Regions from separate parts of the Photobacterium panuliri genome, predicted to be linked through region 2. Evidence: riboswitches for the same ligand, from Rfam matches in the RefSeq annotation. Region 2 holds a riboswitch; the other holds the start of a gene.
What was found. Region 2 has a riboswitch for lysine ahead of lysC (lysine-sensitive aspartokinase 3). Riboswitches for the same ligand answer to the same signal wherever they lie in the genome.

Region 1: another riboswitch for lysine. It lies ahead of ACSF8X_RS13250 (Na+/H+ antiporter NhaC family protein); the one in region 2 lies ahead of lysC (lysine-sensitive aspartokinase 3).

What each region holds. Positions count from the first base shown of each region.
Region 1 covers NZ_CP197192.1:2,912,669-2,917,488, reverse strand. Annotated here, with positions in the region: gene minD (septum site-determining protein MinD) at 1-253, opposite strand, end outside; gene minC (septum site-determining protein MinC) at 274-948, opposite strand; gene ACSF8X_RS13265 (YcgL domain-containing protein) at 1,181-1,465, shown strand; gene ACSF8X_RS13260 (lytic murein transglycosylase) at 1,469-2,440, shown strand; gene ACSF8X_RS13255 (H-NS family histone-like protein) at 2,627-3,025, opposite strand; lysine riboswitch at 3,386-3,570, shown strand; gene ACSF8X_RS13250 (Na+/H+ antiporter NhaC family protein) at 3,672-4,820, shown strand, end outside.
Region 2 covers NZ_CP197192.1:70,234-75,053, reverse strand. Annotated here, with positions in the region: gene metH (methionine synthase) at 1-1,781, shown strand, start outside; gene lysC (lysine-sensitive aspartokinase 3) at 1,838-3,220, opposite strand; lysine riboswitch at 3,331-3,518, opposite strand; gene ACSF8X_RS00355 (pyridoxal-phosphate-dependent aminotransferase family protein) at 3,843-4,820, shown strand, end outside.

The DNA.
Region 1 (4,820 bases), 670 kb from region 2:
CATAGAGGTTGTCAACACGCTTATCTTTGATCATGGCCTGGTTCAGCGTAGCTTCACCATTGATCACGTTAACAAAATCATAAACGACACGGCGTTCACAACCCATGATTAAATCGAGGTTGCGCAAGCCGATATCAAAGTCAATTACAGCGGTCTTTTTGCCAAGAATGGCCAGGCCCGAAGCAATGGCTGCACTAGAGGTAGTCTTACCAACGCCACCTTTTCCTGAGGTAACAACGATAATACGTGCCATCATTAATTCCTTATTAAACGTTATAGAGCGAGAGGCTCTATGTTCAAATTACTGTCAGCGAGTGAGATAACGACTTGCTTACCCCAAAATTCGTCCTGAATATTGTCACTTAACCAGTAATTCCCAGCAATCGAGATTAGTTCTGGTTGTAGGTTATGGCAAAAAATTTTCGCATTGGGTTGCCCATTGGCCCCGGCAATCGCACGTCCGCGTAAGGTGCCATAGATATGGATGCAGCCATCAGCGATAATTTCTGCCCCTGCACTAATATGGCTCATGACAACAAGATCACAGTTCTTGGCATACACTTGTTGGCCTGAACGCACGGGATTGGTAATGATCCGTGTCGGTTCCATGGTAACGGTTTCTGCGGTTTCTGTCGCTTTGGTATGGCGTGCGGCATTCATAATTGCGAAGCCCGCCTCTTTGGCCTGTTCGCGCTGAATGTTGCCTTTGCAGCCACTAATACCGACAGGAATGACACCAGCTTGACGAATACGTTGATTTAATTCATTAAAATCGATATTTTCGCCAGCTTGGCTGACGTCAATGACAACCGGAGCTGCCGTGAAAAAATGAGGTGCCTGCTCAACTTTCTGTTTTAGGAAGTCGGCGGCTTTTTGGATGTCACCATCCACCAAGTGGAGGGCAGAGAGGGTAAAGGAGCCTCCCTTTAGTTCTGCTGTTTTTGTCATGAGGTATCAGGATGACTGTCGCTAAATTAGCCGGTTGGGTACGTTATCTCGAGATACCTAGCATGTTATATTCCAAACCGTATATCAGCAAGCTATCCTTGCCCTAAGGTTGCAAATTCGGAGCCGTATCTCATCGTGTTTTGCGAGTTTGGAAGCGGGAATAGGGCTGGCTGGGAATGATTGATGGATTCTGCGGTCATAATAGATAATTATCGTAAAGGTTATGCAAAGCATGTTGTGTGCAATTTATAGAAGTCCGAAAAAAGACAGTACCTACTTATATATCAGTAAGAAGGATGACTTTTCGTCTGTGCCGGATGCGTTGATGTCGACATTTGGAACCCCGCAGTTCGTGATGGTGATTAAGCTAGACGAAAGACGGAAACTGGCACAAGCGGATATAGAGAAAGTAAGAGCAGCATTGGTTGCGCCGGGTTATTACTTGCAAGTACCGCCGCCGGTACCGAACTTGCTTGAGATGTACAAGGCTGACAAGGCTGCCAAAAGCCAAGGGTAAATTATGCAAAAGCGATTGGTATCGGCCTTAGTGGCCTTAGGATTAGGACTGACATCTGTTGCTTCGGCGGCAGATACTGAATTTGATCAATATGTTGAAGGGCTAAAAGCCGAAGCCCGGGAAAATGGAATTTCAGAACCAATCCTCAATACGGCTTTTGATGGCATTGAGTTTGTAGAGCGCGCAGTCAAGGCGGATAAAAATCAGCCGGAGAAAAAATTAACGCTCGATGAATATATTCCTCGTGCAGTACCAGCTTGGAAAGTGAAGCAGGCTCGCGATTTATACCAGAAGCATAAAAGTGTGCTTGATGACATCGGAAAGAAATACGGTGTGCAGCCACGTTTTATTGTTGCTTTGTGGGGTGTGGAAAGTAATTTCGGACGCTTAACCGGAAATTATAATGTGATTGAAGCATTATCAACGATGGCTTATGAAGGCCGCCGGGAAGCATTTTTCCGCAAGCAGGTAATGGCAGCCTTGGAAATATTGGATGCCGGCCATATCGAACCACAAGAGATGAAAGGCTCATGGGCGGGGGCAATGGGACAACCACAGTTCATGCCAACCTCTTTTCTGACCTATGCCGTTGATGGTAATAGCGATGATAAGATTGATATTTGGAAAACCCAAGCCGATGTATTTGCTTCTGCAGCTAATTATCTTCATCAGGAAGGATGGAACGATCAATATACCTGGGGCCGACAGGTTAAATTGCCTGAGAACATTGATAGTGCCCTTATGGGAATCGATAAAGAGAAAGGACGTTCTCTTGCCGAATGGGAATCGCTAGGTGTTCGTCGTTTAAATGGAACGGATTTGCCGAAGGTAGATATAAAAGCCTGGCTTATTCAACCAGATGATAGACATGGTAGAGCATATTTGGTGTATGGTAATTACCAAGTACTGCTCCATTGGAATCGCTCACACTATTTTGCTTTAGCGGTAAGTCACTTGGCTGATAGTATTCGTTAGAGCTCAAACAAAAAAAGCCAGCATTGATGTCTGGCTTTTTACTCAATATGGATAAGTTTTTGCTATATATATCTATTCGCTATCCCTTTAACGTATTGGCTTTTTAATTCAAAGGTTTAGAAATAGATTTTAAATAGTGCAAATAAAAAACCCGACCATGTGTCGGGTTTTTAATAAATTAGTCGATTATTTGATTTCGAACTCTTCTAGAGATTTACCTTCATCAAGTGCTTTTTTAAGTGCACTTGGTGTACGGCCTTGGCCAGTCCAAGTTTTCTCTTCACCGTTTTCATCAATAAAGCGGTATTTAGCAGGACGCTGAGCGCGTTTTGCTTTTGGTGCTTTAGATAGTGTTGCTAGAAGTTCTTCTGGGTCAATACCGTCAGCAAGTAGCATTTCACGATATTGAGCCAACTTTTCATTGCGCTCTTCTTCTTTAGCGCGAACTTCTTGTTCTTGCTCTGCACGCTCTTCAACAACGGTAGTTAGTTTTTCTAGCGCTTCTTGTAGTTGTTCAAGAGTATATTCACGAGATAGTGCGCGAAGACTACGAAGATTCGTTAGCACTTTCATTAGATCAGACATGTTGTTATTTCCTGTTGGCTAAATACTGTAAAAAAAGAATAGCAGTAATAATTCTATAATTGCAATATTAATACTTTGAACTTGATAAGCCAAATAGAAATTTAATACTTCAATTAAAAAAATGATTATTAATAGGGGATAACTCTCATTAGTAATATTCTGTTGCTAATTGTAAACCCCACTTAATTGTTATCAAGATCCCAAAGAAGCGGTGCTACATGTTGCTTATCGCATGGTTGTGATTGAACTGGTGTGATGTTTTTTTAATCGCCACTGCAAAACTATTCACCAATATTGTTAAATCTTTCACGCTTCGTTGTTGCAATTGGATTTCCATTCCGTATTATTGACTTTACCTAGACCATAGGTAGAGGAGCATTGTCTAATAGTAGTTAGCCTTAGGGTGATACCAAAGAGGGATAACGAAAGGAGCCAGTGCCGAAGTGAGTTTTGGGTTATCAAGCCAGCTTGCTGGGGTTGTCGCCGAATAGGGGCAACACTGCCATAGTATATAATGACATTAACTATGGAGCGCTACTGTGGAGTCGGACGAGGGTATAGCCCTCCCTTCCTTATACTCTTTACGCATGACATGACGTTGTGTTTCGCAGTAGGTCTCCAACCAGGAACGGTTGTAGTAGAGATCATGAATATAGTAGATTTTTCCCATTCGGTAGTATCGATTATTCCCCCTCTGGTTGCGTTGGGGTTGGCAATATTAACTCGCCATGTCCTGTTTTCTCTTGGGGTAGGCATTGTGTTAGGTGCCTTACTGTTAAGCGATTTTGCTCCATTACAGGCCGCATCGTATATAGGTACAACGGTAAAAGGGTTGTTTATCGATGATGGCAGCATTAATAGCTGGAATATGAGCATTGTTGCCTTTCTTATTTTATTGGGTATGACAACGGCGTTGTTGACGCTGTCAGGCGGTACCCGTGCTTTTGCCGAGTGGGCACAAACCAAGATAAAAACAAAACGGGGGGCAAAGCTACTCGCAGCATTCTTGGGCGTCTTCATTTTTGTCGACGATTATTTCAATAGTCTTGCCGTGGGGTCGATTTCTCGCCCTGTTACTGACCGTTTTTACGTATCCCGCGCAAAATTGGCGTATATTCTTGACTCTACCGCTGCACCGATGTGTGTATTGATGCCAGCTTCAAGCTGGGGGGCTTATATTATTACCTTGATTGGTGGAATATTAGTGTCTCACGGTGTGACAGAGTACACCCCGTTAGGTGCGTTCCTTCAGTTGGCCCCAATGAACTTCTATGCCGTTTTTGCCCTGTTAATGGTTTTTGTGGTGGCATGGTTTCAATTGGATATTGGCCCAATGAAGAAGCACGAACTAGAGGCGAGTCATTGCCGTGGCTTCGATGAAGGGGATGCGGATAAGCGAGCCAAGGATTTAAATGAAGAGTTGGAAATTGTCGAAAGCGCTAATGGTAAAGTTTCCGATTTGGTGATGCCAATTATTGCTCTGATTATCGCCACCTTCTTCTTTATGATTTATACCGGTAGCCAAGCACTTTCCGCCGATGATTTGCCGTTTACCTTATTGGGAGCATTTGAAAATACCGATGTGGGGATGTCATTGGTATATGGTGGACTTATTGGTCTGGTCTCTGCCTTAATTCCTATTTTTCGCCAGCGTATCGCAATGGGGGATGTGGTCTCAACAATGTGGATTGGGGCTAAGTCGATGTTTGGTGCAATATTGATCCTACTCTTTGCGTGGAGTATTGGTAGCGTGATCGGTGATATGGCAACAGGCAAATATTTGTCGACCTTGGTT
Region 2 (4,820 bases):
TCGATATTGCGGCCGAATATGCGGGCAAGGGGGTAGGGAAAGAGGAGGATGCCTCGGCACTAGAATGGCGTACTTGGCCTGTAGAGAAACGCTTGGAGCATGCCCTTGTCAAAGGGATCACCGAATTCATCGTTGCTGATACTGAAGAGGCCCGGGTGAATGCCGCCAAGCCGTTGTCGGTTATTGAAGGGCCGTTAATGGATGGTATGAATGTGGTCGGCGATCTGTTTGGTGAGGGTAAGATGTTCTTGCCGCAGGTGGTGAAGTCTGCCCGAGTGATGAAGCAAGCGGTGGCCCATTTGGAGCCCTTTATCAATGCAGAGAAGCAGGCGGGGAGCTCGAACGGCAAGATCCTGCTGGCGACGGTGAAGGGGGATGTGCACGATATCGGCAAGAATATTGTCGGAGTGGTTTTGCAGTGCAATAACTACGAGATTATTGATCTTGGTGTGATGGTGCCTTGCGAGAAGATCCTCAAAGTCGCCAAGGAAGAAAATGTCGATATTATTGGTTTGTCGGGGCTGATCACCCCTTCATTGGATGAAATGGTCCATGTTGCCAAGGAAATGGAGCGGCAAGGGTTCGACTTGCCTCTGCTTATTGGCGGTGCGACGACGTCTAAAGCCCATACTGCGGTGAAGATCGAGCAAAACTACCGTCAGCCCGTGGTTTACGTCAACAATGCCTCGCGGGCTGTCGGGGTGTGTACCTCTTTGCTTTCTGATGAATTGCGGCCTGCTTTTGTTGAGCGGTTAGATCTTGATTATGACAGGGTTCGTGATCAGCATAACCGCAAAAAACCGCGGACCAAGCCAATCAGCCTTGATGCGGCTCGCGACAACAAGGTTGCGATTGACTGGGGTCGCTATACCCCCCCGATACCGGCCCAGCCGGAGATTCAGGTGTTTGATAATATGGATGTGGCGACCTTGCGCCGTTATATAGACTGGACCCCTTTCTTTATGACCTGGTCGCTGATGGGGAAATACCCGGCGATCCTTGACCATGATGAAGTCGGTGAGGAGGCCCGCCGTCTGTTTGCTGATGCCAATGCCTTGCTCGACAGAGTGGAGCGAGAGGGATTGCTTCAGGCAAGGGGGATGTGTGCCTTGTTTCCCGCGAATAGTGTGGGGGATGATATTGAAGTCTATACCGACGAAAGCCGGGAGACCGTTGCGAGGGTGCTGCATCATTTGCGCCAGCAGACCGACAAACCTAAAGGTCCCAACTATTGCCTGTCAGATTATATTGCCCCGAAAGAAAGCGGAAAACCTGATTGGATCGGGGCATTTGCGGTCACTGGGGGGATTGGCGAGCGTGAACTGGCTGATGCTTACAAGGCACAGGGGGATGATTACAACGCGATTATGATCCAAGCCGTGGCTGATCGGTTGGCAGAAGCATTTGCCGAGTATCTGCATGAGCGGGTGAGGACGGAAATTTGGGGCTATTCGCCGCAAGAGAGCCTGACCAACGATGATTTGATTCGGGAAAAATATCAGGGGATCAGGCCAGCACCTGGCTACCCAGCCTGCCCAGAGCATTCCGAGAAAGGCGCTTTGTGGGATTTGCTCGGGGTTGAAGAGGCGATTGGCATGTCGCTGACGAGCAGTTATGCAATGTGGCCGGGGGCTTCGGTATCGGGATGGTATTTCTCTCATCCTGAGTCTCGTTACTTTGCGGTTGCCCAGGTCCAGGCTGACCAGCGTGACAGCTATGCTGATCGCAAGGGGTGGGATTTGGCCGAGGCCGAGAAATGGCTGGGGCCAAACCTCGGTTGATTGTGAAAGATCAAAAAAGGCACTCTGGGAGTGCCTTTTTTTCATCAAGGTTCAGCTTATTCAAACAGGCCCTGATGAAGGGTCTGTACCACTTCGCGTGACTCGGCTGTTTTGACCAGGAAGCACAAGTTGTGGGTGCTGGCTCCAAAGCAGATCATCCGAGGGCTGTACTTTTCCAGTCGGCTGAATACTTGGGTTGCAGCGCCTGGGGCGTCGCCCAGATCATTGCCGATCAGAGCAACGAGGCAGAGATCTTGTTCTACCTCAACCCGGCAAAGTTTGCTCAGGGCTTCCATTGCGGCTTCTGGCAGGCGAGGTGCGCCGCCGCACGTATCTGTTTGATCCAACGTTAGGGAAACGCTGACTTCAGATGTTGTGATGAGATCCACCGAGATTTTGTATTCGGCCAGGATTCTGAATACCTCGGCCAAGAAACCGTAAGCATGGAACATGTTCAGGCTAGTCAGGGTGACCATCGTCTGGTTGCAGCGCAGAGCCAGAGCTCGGAATTTCGGAGCATCGGTGACACTCTGGCGAATCCATGTTCCGCCTTGTTCAGGGGCTTTGGAGGAGCCGACAAATACAGGGATTTGCTGGCGCACAGCCGGGAGCAAGGTTGACGGGTGAAGGATCTTAGCGCCGAAGTTTGCCATTTCGGAGGCTTCGCAGAAGCTGATCTCTTTGATCGGCTTGGCGTTGGCTGCAATGCGAGGGTCAGTGGTGTACATCCCCGGGACATCGGTCCAGATCTCTAGGATTTCTGCACCGATGGCTTCGGCGATCAACGCTGCGCTGTAGTCGCTGCCACCACGGCCCAAGGTCGTCGTGACGCCAGATTCGTCGGCCCCGATAAAGCCCTGTGATACGATAATCGTATCTGTCTTCAAAATAGGCTGAAGATGCTGGTCGGCAAGTTGTCGAATGGTGTCGACCTCAGGTACGGCTTTGCCGTACTGGCTGTCGGTCCGCATGACGTCACGGATATCGAAACGTAGGGCGCTCGCCCCCATTTCGTTGAGAATTTGGGTAAACAAGTGGGTAGAGAGCAATTCACCATGGGCGACAAGCTGGTCAGTCAGTTGTACTGACGGCTTTTGTGCGGCTTGCTCTGCTAATTTAGCAATATGGCTAATAAGTTGTTCGACCTGGGTTGTGACCGTTTCAGGATGGGCCAATTGGTCGATGATGTCTTGGTGGATCGTTCGTAGTTGTTGTAGCCGTTTGGAGCGCTGCTCGTTATCGGCAAGTCCGTTTGCAAGTTCAACCAGCAGGTTGGTTACGCCAGAACATGCACTAATCAACACTACCTTAGCGGCAGGATTATCCTTGATGATAGTGGCACTTCGGCTCATGGCGGCATGATCGGCTACGCTGGTGCCGCCAAATTTCGCTACGGTAATCGGTGGAGGAACAGTAAAGTTATTTTCTACAAAGCTCACAATGAGTCTCCCAGTATGAAATAGAACAATCAATTACCAGGGGGGACTCGGGATCAGATCCCGACATACAGTCGGAGCAATTAGGTAGGATGTAGACGTCGAACGGTACAACAACCAGAAGCTCCTCACCTTCCTGTACCATAGGTTGGAAGGTGACAGCCAGAAGGATTCAACCTCCAAAGCCGATATGCCATGCCCCCTGTCATGCCATATCTCGGCGTTACTCCCCCTCTCAAGATTGCTTTGGGGTGGGGCCCCGCAATCATCGATACCTGGGTAACGCTCCTCTTCTGTCTGCCCCCGAAAAATCACGATTTCGGGATGAACAAAAAACGATCTGTATTGAAGCTGATTTTCTAGCCCTTTGTCAATTGGTTGCAGGGAAGAATAAGCAAAAAAAATGCAAAAAAGTGTCTGGGTTTGGCTGCTATCAATATTCTGTTCATAAATACACTTATCTTCGAGGGGAACTGGCGAGCCGGCATGTATTGACGAAAGTATTGGCGCGGGTATTCAACAGCAAGACGGATGCATAGATATACGCATATTGGCGGGGGAGCTGATATAGTCATATTGAACCCTATAACCAAGGCTGACCGAAGAACGTCAGGGAGGACCAAGCATGACTAAAACCAGTTTCTACCCCCCGCAACGGACATTGATGGGACCTGGCCCGTCAGATATTTCCCCGCAGGTGCTGCAGGCATTGAGCCGGCCGACAATCGGCCATCTCGATCCGTTGTTCATCGGGATGATGGATGAGCTAAAGCAGTTGCTACAGTATGCCTTCCAAACCCAGAACCCATTTACTATCGCGGTATCAGCCCCCGGCAGTGCGGGTATGGAGGCGTGTTTCGTCAATTTGGTCGAGCCCGGCGATAAGGTGATTGTTTGCCGTAACGGGGTGTTTGGCGACCGAATGAGGGAAAATGTCGAGCGTTGTGGCGGGATCGCGGTCATGGTCGATAATGCGTGGGGAGAGCCGGTTGATCCAGAACTGGTTGAACAAGCCTTGGAGGCTCACCCCGATGCGGTGATTGTCGCGTTCGTTCATGCCGAGACATCAACTGGTGCGCTGAGCGATGCCGAAGTGATTGCTCGGCTGGCCAGAGAGCACGGCTGCCTGACGATAGTCGATGCGGTGACATCGCTCGGTGGTGTTCCGCTGCTGGTGGACGAATGGCAGCTTGATGCTGTTTATTCGGGGAGCCAGAAGTGCCTGTCATGCGTGCCGGGGTTGTCGCCTCTGACGTTTTCAGAGCGTGCAGTGGCCAAGATCCAGTCGCGCAAGACCCCGGTCCAGAGCTGGTTTTTGGATCAGAGCCTGGTGTTGGGCTACTGGAGCGGTGAGGGCAAGCGTAGCTACCATCATACCGCCCCGGTCAACAGTCTTTATGCGCTGCATGAAGCTCTGGTAATCCTGTACAACGAGGGGCTGGAGAATGCGTGGCAGCGCCACCGTGATATGCATAATGAACTGCGAGAGGGGCTGGAACAGCTGGGTATTGCCTTCGTTGTCGAACAGCCCTATCGCCTGCCGCAGCTGAATGCGGTGTATATCCCGGACGGGGTGGATGATGCCGCCGTGCGGAAATTATTG